Regions from separate parts of the Salinicola sp. 4072 genome, predicted to be linked through region 2. Evidence: predicted binding sites of a transcription regulator. Region 2 holds the regulator's gene; the other holds the start of a gene.
The links. Region 2 encodes LexA, which represses DNA repair genes until DNA is damaged. Its sites were predicted from a motif close to TACTGTNTANNTANACAGTA; they were not measured.
Positions count from the first base shown of each region.

Region 1: a site for LexA is predicted at 1,870-1,889, ahead of R3F72_RS00220 (putative DNA modification/repair radical SAM protein). Genes of this name have one in related genera too.

Region 1 is NZ_JAXOVV010000001.1:47,114-52,503, reverse strand. Features, by position in the region: gene R3F72_RS00225 (TIGR03915 family putative DNA repair protein) at 1-542, opposite strand, end outside; gene R3F72_RS00220 (putative DNA modification/repair radical SAM protein) at 584-1,843, opposite strand; gene purU (formyltetrahydrofolate deformylase) at 1,971-2,846, opposite strand; gene R3F72_RS00210 (sarcosine oxidase subunit gamma) at 2,916-3,554, opposite strand; gene R3F72_RS00205 (sarcosine oxidase subunit alpha family protein) at 3,547-5,390, opposite strand, start outside.
Region 2 is NZ_JAXOVV010000017.1:8,254-13,643, reverse strand. Features, by position in the region: gene ppsR (posphoenolpyruvate synthetase regulatory kinase/phosphorylase PpsR) at 157-990, shown strand; gene R3F72_RS12295 (hypoxanthine-guanine phosphoribosyltransferase) at 1,095-1,667, opposite strand; gene nagZ (beta-N-acetylhexosaminidase) at 1,743-2,759, opposite strand; gene R3F72_RS12285 (TetR/AcrR family transcriptional regulator) at 2,847-3,515, opposite strand; gene lexA (transcriptional repressor LexA) at 3,753-4,406, shown strand; gene dinB (DNA polymerase IV) at 4,426-5,390, shown strand, end outside.

The DNA.
Region 1 (5,390 bases), on a different contig from region 2:
CGCGAGCCGCCCATGCGATCGGCAAAGTGCTCCGCGCCTAGGTCGAGGACGTCGTGCGCGGGCTCGAACCAGGCGACATAGCGTTCACCATGCGCGTCGTCGCAGCGATGAAACCGCAGGAAGGCGTGCATGTGATGCGCTTCCCGCTTGATCGCATGCCAGCGCTGGTGCAGCACGCGGCCATCCTCATCGGCGGGATGCATCGCCGTCACATCGCCCTGAACCACTCGCCACAGAACCCGATACAGCAACGGCCAGCGTGGCTGTTCGCTCCCGCGGGGGCGATAGCGGTCAGCGTTGCGAAGCAGCGCCAACTGGTCGCGACCGATGCTTATCGGTGTCGAGATGTCCCCCGGGCCAGGCGGTAGTTCGGATACCGCCGGTGAAGCGAACAGGTCGTCGTGGCGCGCCTCGCCATCGTGCCAGGTCACGCGGGACGGCGGGATGCCAGCCTGGAGCAACTGGCGCGCCTGCTGTCGCCATTCATCGAAATCGCTGGCCCAGGCAACGCATGACGCCAGAGGCATTGAGACTCGGTGCATGGCGAGCTCTCCTTCGTGCTATCTCCGATATCGATTTGGCGCTACCACAACGCCATCTGGGCCGGCTGCGGCGCTGTCAGGTTCTGACGCAGCCGGGTGCTGTCTCGATCGGTATCGGTGGGGCGGTAGTCCTGCGTCACCACGAAAGGCCGCAGGGTGTCCAGCCGGCAGCGCAGCGCCACCAGGTCCTGATAGCGAATGCGCCGCAACCGTCGCAGGTCGACCAGCCGCTGTACGCTGCGCAAGCCGATGCCGGGAACGCGGGCGATCATGGCCGGTTCGGCTCGGTTGAGATCCACCGGGAAGTCATTGCGATGGGCCAGCGCCCAGGCCAGTTTGGGATCGATCTCCAGATCCAGATTGCCCGGTGCGTTCAGCAGCTCCTCGGCCTGAAAGCCGTAGCTGCGGATCAGAAAGTCGGCCTGATACAGCCGATGCTCCCGCTGCAGCGGCGGCGCAGCCTGGGGCAGCCCGGCAGGGCGTTCGGGAATCGGACTGAACGCCGAGTAATAGACGCGCTTGAGACGGAAATCCCGGTAGAGATGCTGGGCGGACTGGAGGATCGTGCGGTCGTCGGTGGCATCCGCGCCGACGATCATCTGCGTGCTCTGGCCGCCAGGCGCGTAGCGCGGCGCCATGCGCTTCGGATTGGCGCTGCGCGGCAGGTGCCTGGCATCTCGCGCGATGTCGTCGTTGGTGGCGTCGATTCCCTGGCGAATGTGGCCCATCGCGGCGTGGATGGTGCCGAGCTCTTTTTCCGGGGCCAGCGTCTTCAGGCTGGTCAGCGTCGGCAGCTCGATGTTGGCGCTTAGCCGGTCGGCGTAGCGTCCGGCCTCCTCGAGCAGTCTGGGATCCGCTTCCGGAATCGCCTTGAGATGGATATAGCCGCGAAACTGGTGCGTTTCGCGCAGCAGCCTGGCCACGCGAATCAGCTGCTCCATGGTGTAGTCGCTGGAGCGAATGATGCCGGAGCTCAGGAAAAGCCCGCTGATGGTGTTGCGGCGGTAGAACGATAGCGTCAATCGGACGACTTCTTCCGGCGTGAAGCGCGCCCGCGGCACGTTGCTCGAGCGTCGATTGACACAGTACTGGCAATCGAACAGGCAGAAGTTGGTCAGCAGCACCTTGAGCAGCGAGACGCAGCGCCCGTCCGGGGTAAAACTGTGACAGATCCCCATGCCGGATGACGACCCGAGCCCCGCCTTGCCCCGTGACGAGCGCTTGGGTGCGCCGCTGCTGGCGCAGGAAGCGTCATACTTGGCGGCATCGGCGAGGATGGAAAGCTTGTCGATCAGTTCCATGCGGCGACTCTGTGATCCGTCTCGAATACTGTATTTGTGTACAGTATTCGAGTTATGGCACAGGGACAAGAAGTATCGAATTCAGAGGCACCGATCGTCTTTCAGTCATCTTCCATGACGAGTGCTGTCACTTGCTGAGAATGACGGTCTTTTGGGCATGGAGGAAAACGCGTCTTTCGGTGTGGTACTGGATCGCGCGCGCCAGCGTAAGACACTCGATGTCCCGGCCCTTGTTGACCAGATCTTCCGGAAAGTAGGCGTGATCCACCGATTCGACACCCTGGGCGATGATCGGGCCTTCGTCGAGATCGTTATTGATATAGTGCGCCGTGGCGCCGACCAGCTTTACCCCTTTTTCATACGCCTGGTGATAGGGCCGGGCGCCTTTGAAGCCGGGGAGAAGCGAGTGATGGATATTGATGGCGCGCCCATTCAGGGCGTCACAGAGCTGCGGTGAAAGCACCTGCATGTATCGGGCGAGAACGATCAGGTCAGCGTCCATGTCATCGATCACCGCTCGAATCTGCGCTTCCTGTGTCGCCTTGGTCTCGGGGGTGACCGGCAGGTAGTGGTACGGAATGTTGTGCCACCTGGCGAGCGGTTCCAGGTCCGGGTGGTTGGACACGATGGCCTTGACGTCGAGCGCCAGTTGGCCGGTCCGATAGCGATAGAGCAGATCGTTGAGGCAGTGATCCGCCTTGGAAACGAGGATGACGGTCTTCATTCGCTCGGCACTGGAGCTGAGCTCGAACGTCATGTCGAACTCCTGCGCTCTCGCCGCAAAGGATTCCGCAAAGCGGTCCTTGTCGAACGTCAGCGTCCTGTCCGGCTGGAAGGCCACGCGGATGAAGAAGCGTTCGGCTGGTGCGTCGTTGAACGAGCTGATTTCATTGACATAGCAGCGTGACTCTTTGAGAAAGCGCGTCACGACATCGATGGTGCCTAGGCGGCTGGGGCACTGGGCGGTGAGGATCCAGTTGTTGTTCGTCGATTTGTTGTTCATCGCTTTATTGTTCTCCACTGACGGGGCTCTCTGGGTAAAGGAAGGCCGATTGCACATCGGCCTTCTGTCTCATCGATGCTCGACCGTCACACCGAACTCCGCGGCGGCATCGAGGAGCCATCGGTAGAGGTAGTCGGCAAAACTGCGGCGCACGATGAGCTCCCAGCAGTCCACCTGGGGTTGGCGCAAGGTGATGGAGGTCTTGGCGAAGATCGTGGTGACGCCCTTGCCGACCGGGAATGCCGACGGATGAACGTCGTAGGGCGTCGATTTCTTCAGCGTCTCGCGTGCCTTGGGGCCGCGCAAGGTGATCACGGTCTGGCCGCCACTGACGTTGACGAGGCTGAAGTGTGCTTGCCCCAGTGCATGGCGAAGCGCTTTCTCCAACACGAACTCTTCGCCGCCGGGGACCACGATCAGCCATTCGTCCGGCGATAGCCACTGGATCGAACGCTCGCCCTTGGCATCCAGGGTCAGGGTATTGGGCCGCGCCGGCAGGTTGATGCCCAGCACCTCGCGCACGGCTTCATCCAGGACGATGGCGCCGCCGCGCAGAATCAGGTGGCCCATGAAGGCGGATTCCCGCAGCGTCACCCCGGCCTGCGCGTCCGCGACGGGCCCCGGGCCGCGCTGGAACGACCAGGCGAGGGGCGACTCTGCACCGGTCTGATCGTTCGGCCGGCAGTCGAATTCACGAATCTCAGACATTCTGACGTTCTCCTTTGGGATCGATAAACACCGGGCTGACGATTTCCGCTTCGTGCACGACGCCATCTTTCATTGGCAGATAGACCGTCTGACCCAGACGATCGCGACCGCCCTTGATGACGGCGAGGGCAAACCCGTGGCCAAGATTGGGACTGTAGTAGCTGGAGGTGACGTGGCCGACCATGGTCATCGGGATGCGCTGCTCGGGATCGAAGACGATCTGCGCGCCTTCCTCCAGCACGACCTCGGGATCCCTGGGCTTGAGGCCGACGAGCTGCTTGCGGTCGGTCCGTGCCGTGTCAGGTCGGGTCAGGGCGCGTTTGCCGATCCAGGAGAACGGCTTGTCGTAGCCCACCGCCCACTGCATGCCCAGATCTTCCGGGGTGACCGAACCGTCGGTGTCCTGGCCGACGATGATCAGGCCTTTCTCGGCGCGCAGCACATGCATGGTCTCGGTGCCGTAGGGGGTCAGCCCGTATTTCTCGCCTTTCTCGAACAGAGCTTTCCAGACCGGCATCGCATAGTTGGCCTGGACGTTGATCTCGTAGGCGAGCTCGCCGGTGAAGGAGATCCGGAACACGCGGGCCGGAATGCCGGCAACGTTACCTTCGCGCCAGTCCATGAACTTGAACTGATCCGGGGAAAGATCGATGTCGGTCACCTCCGACATCAGCTTGCGCGCTTCCGGCCCGGTGACGGTCATGGTCGCCCAGTGGTCGGTCACCGAGGTGAAGTAGACTTCGAGTTCCGGCCACTCCGTCTGGTGCCACAGCTCCAGCCACTCCATCACTCCGGCCGCACCACCGGTGGTGGTGGTCATCAGGAAGTGGTTCTCGGCCAGGCAACTGGTGGTGCCATCGTCCATCAACATGCCGTCGTCTTTGCACATCAGGCCGTAACGCACGCGGCCAGGTGTCAGCTTGGCCCACTTGTTGGTGTACACCCGGCCCAGGAATTCTCGCGCATCCGGCCCCTGGATATCGATCTTGCCGAGCGTGGAAGCGTCGAGGATGCCGACTTTCTCGCGTACCGCCAGGCACTCGCGGGCCACCGCTTCTGCCATGCTCTCGCGTTCGCCGTTGACGGCCCCGGCGCGTACTTGTGGAAAGTACCAGGGCCGCTTCCACTGGCCCACGTCCTCGAACTCCGCACCATGCTCGACATGCCAGGCGTGCAGGGCGGTGTAGCGCTCGGGGTCGAACAGCTCCCGGCAGTGGCGGCCAACGATGGCGCCGAACGTCACCGGCGTGTAATTGGGCCGGAAGACGGTGGTGCCGACTTCAGGGATCGAACGCTTCAGGCAGCGCGCGGCGATCGCCATGCCATTGATGTTGCCGAGTTTCCCCTGATCGGTGCCGAAGCCCAGCGCGGTATAGCGCTTGACGTGCTCGATCGATTCGAACCCTTCACGCGTGGCCAGTTCGATACCCGCGGCAGTGACATCGTTCTGGAGATCGACGAACTGCTTGGGGGCTCGCATCGCCGACTTCACGTGAGGCACCTGGAAGAGCGCGCAGGCGGGTTCCTCGCGCCGTTCGGCGACGTCAGGCAGCCCGGTCACGGACGAGGCGCTATCGAACCCGATGGCATCCAGCGCGCGGCGAGCCCCTTCGGTGGCGTGCTCGAGCACCGCCTTCAGGGCGAAGACGCCGTGAACGCCGCCCACCGATGTCATGCCCTTGACGTCGCCAGGCACGAAGCCCAGCACGTCGTCGCGCCATACGGGCCGGGTTCCGGTATGGGAAGAGAGGTGGATGACGGGGCTGTAGCCGCCGGAGCTGGCGATGGTGTCGCAGCTCAGCGTCTCTTCGTGACCGAGAACGCAGAACGCGTCCA
Region 2 (5,390 bases):
TTTAAAGGCGTAGAGTTTGGAGTATTTCTACAAGAATCCCGAGTTTTTCAGGATTTCTGTAGTCGACCACGGCAAGCCGCACCCGGAATGCCAGCGAGTTGCCCGGACAGGGAATTTCGGCCGACAATGAGCCATCGACACACACGGATGAACGCCATGCCCCGCACTGCTTTCTTCATCTCCGACGGTACCGGCATTACCGCGGAAACGCTCGGTCGCAGCCTGCTCTCGCAGTTCGAGAATACGGATTTCATCCAGGTCACCAAGCCCTACATCGACACCCTCGACAAGGCACGCTCGCTGGTCAGCATCATCGAAGCGACCGGCGAACGCGACGGCATGCGCCCCATCGTCATCGACACCATCGTCGATCAGTCGATTCGTGACATCGTCTCCCAGGCATCGGCGTTCAAGGTCGATATTTTTTCCACCTTTCTCGCCCCGCTGGAAGAAGAACTGGAGACCCATTCGACCTACACGGTCGGCCGTACCCATGCGATCGGCCGCGACGATGTCTACATGCATCGTATCGAGGCGGTGAATTTCGCGCTGGACAACGACGACGGTGCGCGCACGCACCAGTACCAGGAGGCGGACGTGATCCTGATCGGCGTCTCCCGGTGTGGCAAGACGCCGACCTCGCTCTATCTGGCGTTGCAGTTCGGCATCCGCGCGGCCAACTACCCGCTGACGGAAGACGACCTGGACGAAAACGGCATCCTCAACCTGCCGCCATCGTTGGCCAAGCATCGCCACAAGTTGTTCGGACTGACCATCGACGCTCGCCGATTATCGGCGATTCGAACCGAACGCCGTCCCGACAGCCGCTACTGCTCGATGGATCAATGCATGCAGGAGATCGGCCAGGCCGAAGCGCTCTACCGACGCCACAACATTCCCTACATCGATACCACCCGCTTTTCGATCGAGGAGATCTCGACGCGGATGATGAACGAGACCGGGCTACAGAGACGATTCAGCCCGCGTTGAGCGGGCCGAAACGGAGCAAGAGAAGATTGTGAACAAGAGGAGATTGGGAAATCGCAACGCCCGACGTGCTCGGGCGGGCGATTCGCCAACAGGTCGGGCGCGCGTCACATCCCCTTGGGCGCGAAGATCCCCGGCGCGTTACGCCAGTAACCCTTGTAGTCCATGCCGAAACCGAAGACATAGCGGTCGACGACTTCCAGGCCACAATAGTCGGCCTTGAGATCGGGCGATGCCTTGCGGTCGTGACGCTTGTCGACCAGCACCGCTGTCGAAATGCTCGCCGCGCCAGCTTGCCGACAGTAATCCAGGATCGCCGCCAGTGTCGCGCCCTCGTCGAGGATGTCGTCGACGATCACCACGTGACGACCGGCCATGGGCACTTCCGGTGACACCCGCCAGAACAACTCGCCGCCTCGCATCCCGCCGCGATAGCGCGTGGCGTGGAGATAATCGACTTCCAGAGGAAACCCGAGCCGCGTCAGCAAATGCCCGGTGGTGATCAGACCACCGTTCATGACGCAGTAGAAAACCGGCAGCTTGTCTCCCAGTTCGCGCGTGATATCGGCCGCCATGCGGTCCAGCGCTCGCTCGACCTGAGCCTGATCGATCAGACAGTCCGCACTGTCCATGACTTCCTGCATCGAGCTCAGGGCGTCGATCGGTGGGGATTGAGTCATCGTTTACGATTCACCATGCAATGAGCGGCGGCAGACCATCGAGCGCTGCCGCCGAAGAACGAGAAACGGTGCACGTCATTCGGATTCGCTGAGCGCTTCCAGACGTACGTGGGTACGCCGCCACCGGGAGATGGCGGCCAGCGATTCGAGGCTGGGACGCGCGCGCGCATAGCGCAGCTTGGCGATGCGCTGGGCCTGCCGGCCTTCGCAGGCGGCAACGACCTCGCGCGCCGCATCGGGCGCGTTGCAGATCACGGCCATGTCGCAACCGGCGCTCCAGGCGGCCTCGGCCCGCTCGCTGGGCGATCCGGCGGCATGCGCCGCGGCCATGGTCAAATCATCCGAGAAGATGGCGCCCTTGAAACCCAGCTCCTCCCGCAGCATGCCGAGCCAGCTGGGCGAGAACCCGGCCGGCCGATCATCGAAGGCCGAATAGATGACATGCGCCGGCATGATGCCATCCAGCTTGCCGGCCAGCCGGGTGAAAGGAATCAGATCGTGCTCGCGCAGCTCCGCCAGCGAGCGCGGATCTTCCGCAACATCGAAGTGGGAATCCTGGCGCACCCCGCCATGGCCGGGAAAATGCTTGCCGATCGCCACCATTCCCGCCTCGTGAAGCCCTTCGATGAACGCGCCAGCCAAGGCCGTCACTACCTCGGGATCCGGCGAAAAACTCCGCGAACCGATGGCCGGCGACTGGTCGTCGTCGAGATCCAGAACCGGGGCAAAGGTCACATCGAAGCCGCAAGCCGCCATCTCCATACCCAGCAGCCAGCCAGTATCCTGCGTCAGCGTCAGCGCCGCTTCGGGAGACTCGGCGAATTGCCGCCCCAGCGTGGCCATGGACGGAATTTGTGTCACTCCTTCCTTCAATCGCTGTACCCGGCCACCTTCCTGATCGATGGCAACCAGGATATCGGGACGACATTCGCGGATCTGGCCGATCAGCCGTTGGGTAGTGGCAACGTCCGGTGCATTTCGAGCAAACAACAGTACGCCGCCGACCTCTGCACGAGAGATCAACTGCCGCTCTTCATCACGTAGCCGAGTGCCTTCGACATCCAGCATGACCGGACCGAGAGGTTGAGTCATAGCAAACACCTGAGACCATTGAGCGCCCGATTCTAGACGACACGGGGGATGCATGACAGAGGCAGCCCGCTACTGGGGCCCATTGGCCTACTCGGCGGCCGAACCGAGCTTCTCCAGCGACTCGGGTAGCGGTGCCTGCATGCCGGCAACCACCACGGGACGGAGATGCCGGATCAGTTCCCGTACCGACATGTGCTCCTGATACTCGCTGTCGGCGATATCCCGCAAGGCATCCAGGCCGGACAAGGTAAAGACCACGGTGCCCAGCATGAAATGCAGGCGCCAGAACCTTTCGGCATCGGGGAGGTCCGGCGTTGCCAGACGCAGGCACTCCACGAAGCGACGAAAGGTTTCGCCATAATGCTCCTGGATATAGCGCCGCAGATGGCCCTGCGCCTGCGCATATGCCAGACCCAGAAGCTTCATGAACACCTTGAGACTGTTGCGCTCGGCGGGCACCTCCAGAACCGTGATAGCGAGCTGCTCGAGCAGCACTTCCAGCGGTACCTGCTTGCCCTGATAGCGGGCCTCCAGCTCGTCGAGCGCCGCGTTCAAGCGTTCGGAGAACGGATCGAGATAGCGGGCAAACACCGCCTGGATGAGAGACTTCTTGGATCCGAAATGGTAATTCACCGCGGCCAGATTGACCTTGGCCCGCGTAGTGATGTTGCGCAGCGAGGTTTCGGCGAAACCCTTCTCGGCAAAAAGGACCTCCGCCGTATCGAGAATACGCGTAACGGTATCGGGTTGGGCCATGTCATACCTCGCGCCAGAGAACGGCAACCAAAGAACAACAACTTAGAACGATTACGATTCTAATCATTCCGCGACAAGAGGCACAATCCAGCATTTGGTCGGGCCCAAGTCGCAACGCCGACGACTCGAGCGCCGAAGGACTTCCCTCACCGGCAATGACTGGATACAATTCCAGGCTGTATACATGAACACGCCTGATCGACGATCACAATGATGGCACAGGCCCGGGAGAAACCAATGGCGAGACCGCTCACCGCACGGCAGCAAAACGTCTATGACTTCATCGTCAAGACGATGAGCGAATTCGGCTACCCCCCGACGCGGGCCGAAATCGCTCGGGCCCTGGGCTTTCGCTCTCCCAACGCTGCAGAGGAACACCTGCGGGCGCTGGACCGAAAAGGCGTCATCCGCATGATCCCCGGAACGTCCCGCGGCATCCGGCTGCCGGCCAATGGCAACGAGACCGAGCCCGCGGAGTCCCAGCCCCAGTCTCCCGGCTTGCCGATCATCGGGAGCGTCGCGGCCGGCAGCCCGATTCTCGCCACCGAGCATATCGATCGCTACTGTCCATTGCCGGCCGACTACTTTTCGCCGAGTGCCGACTACCTTCTCCGCGTACGCGGTCTCTCGATGAAGGATGCCGGCATCTTCGACGGCGACCTGCTTGCCGTGCACCGCACCCAGCAGATACGCGACGGCCAGATCGTCGTCGCCCGGATAGACGACGACGTCACCGTCAAACGCTTCCAGCGCGAAGGCAATCGCGTCACGTTGAGCGCCGAGAATGCCGACTTCGCGCCGATCGTAGTCGATCTCGAACACCAGCACCTGGAAATCGAGGGGTTGGGGGTCGGCGTCATCCGCGGCGGCAACGGCTCCGGCCTGCATTGAGGCGCGGGCCTCCGGTTTCATGCGCAAGATTCTGCATGCCGACTGCGACTGCTTCTATGCTGCCGTGGAGATGCGTGACAATCCTGCCCTGAGAGATATCCCCCTGGCGATCGGCGGTAGCGCCAATCGTCGTGGTGTCGTCGCCACCTGCAACTATCCGGCCAGGAAGTACGGCATACACTCCGCGATGCCCACGGCACGGGCGGTACGTCTCTGCCCTCAACTGAAAGTGCTATCGCCGGACTTCAACAAGTATCGCGAAGTCTCGCGACAGATTCAGGCCATCTTCCACGAGCTGACGCCGCTGGTCGAGCCGCTCTCTCTCGACGAAGCCTATCTCGACGTCACGGCGGTCACGCAGTTCCAGGGCAGCGCTACCTGGATGGCCCGCTGGCTCAAGGAAGAGGCACTCGCACGAACGGGAATCGTCGTGTCGGTCGGCGCCGCGCCCAACAAGTTTCTCGCCAAGATCGCCAGTGACTGGGACAAGCCCGATGGCCTGTTCGTGATCCCGCCGGAGGAAACGGAGTCTTTCATCACCGATCTCCCCGTCAAGAAGCTTCACGGTGTCGGCCCGGCGACGGCCGCCAAACTCGATGCCATGGGAATCGCCAATTGCCACGACCTGCGAACCCAGCCGCTGGACCGGCTACTGGATCAGTTCGGCAAGTTCGGCCAGAGGCTATATGAGCTGGCCCACGGCATCGACGAGCGGCCGGTCAACGTCTCCCGCGAACGCAAATCGGTCAGTGTCGAGACTACCTACGACCACGATCTTCCCGGTCTCGTCGACTGTCACCAGGCACTGGAGCCTCTAATCGAGAAGCTCCACGACCGCCTGGCACGGCACGGCGACCCGGCCATTGCCAAGCAGTTCGTCAAGATTCGTTTCAATGACTTTGCCAGCACGACGCAGGAAACAGGCGCTCGCGGTATCGTCCACGCACGGTTCCATGAACTGCTGAAGAGCGCCTGGCGTCGGGG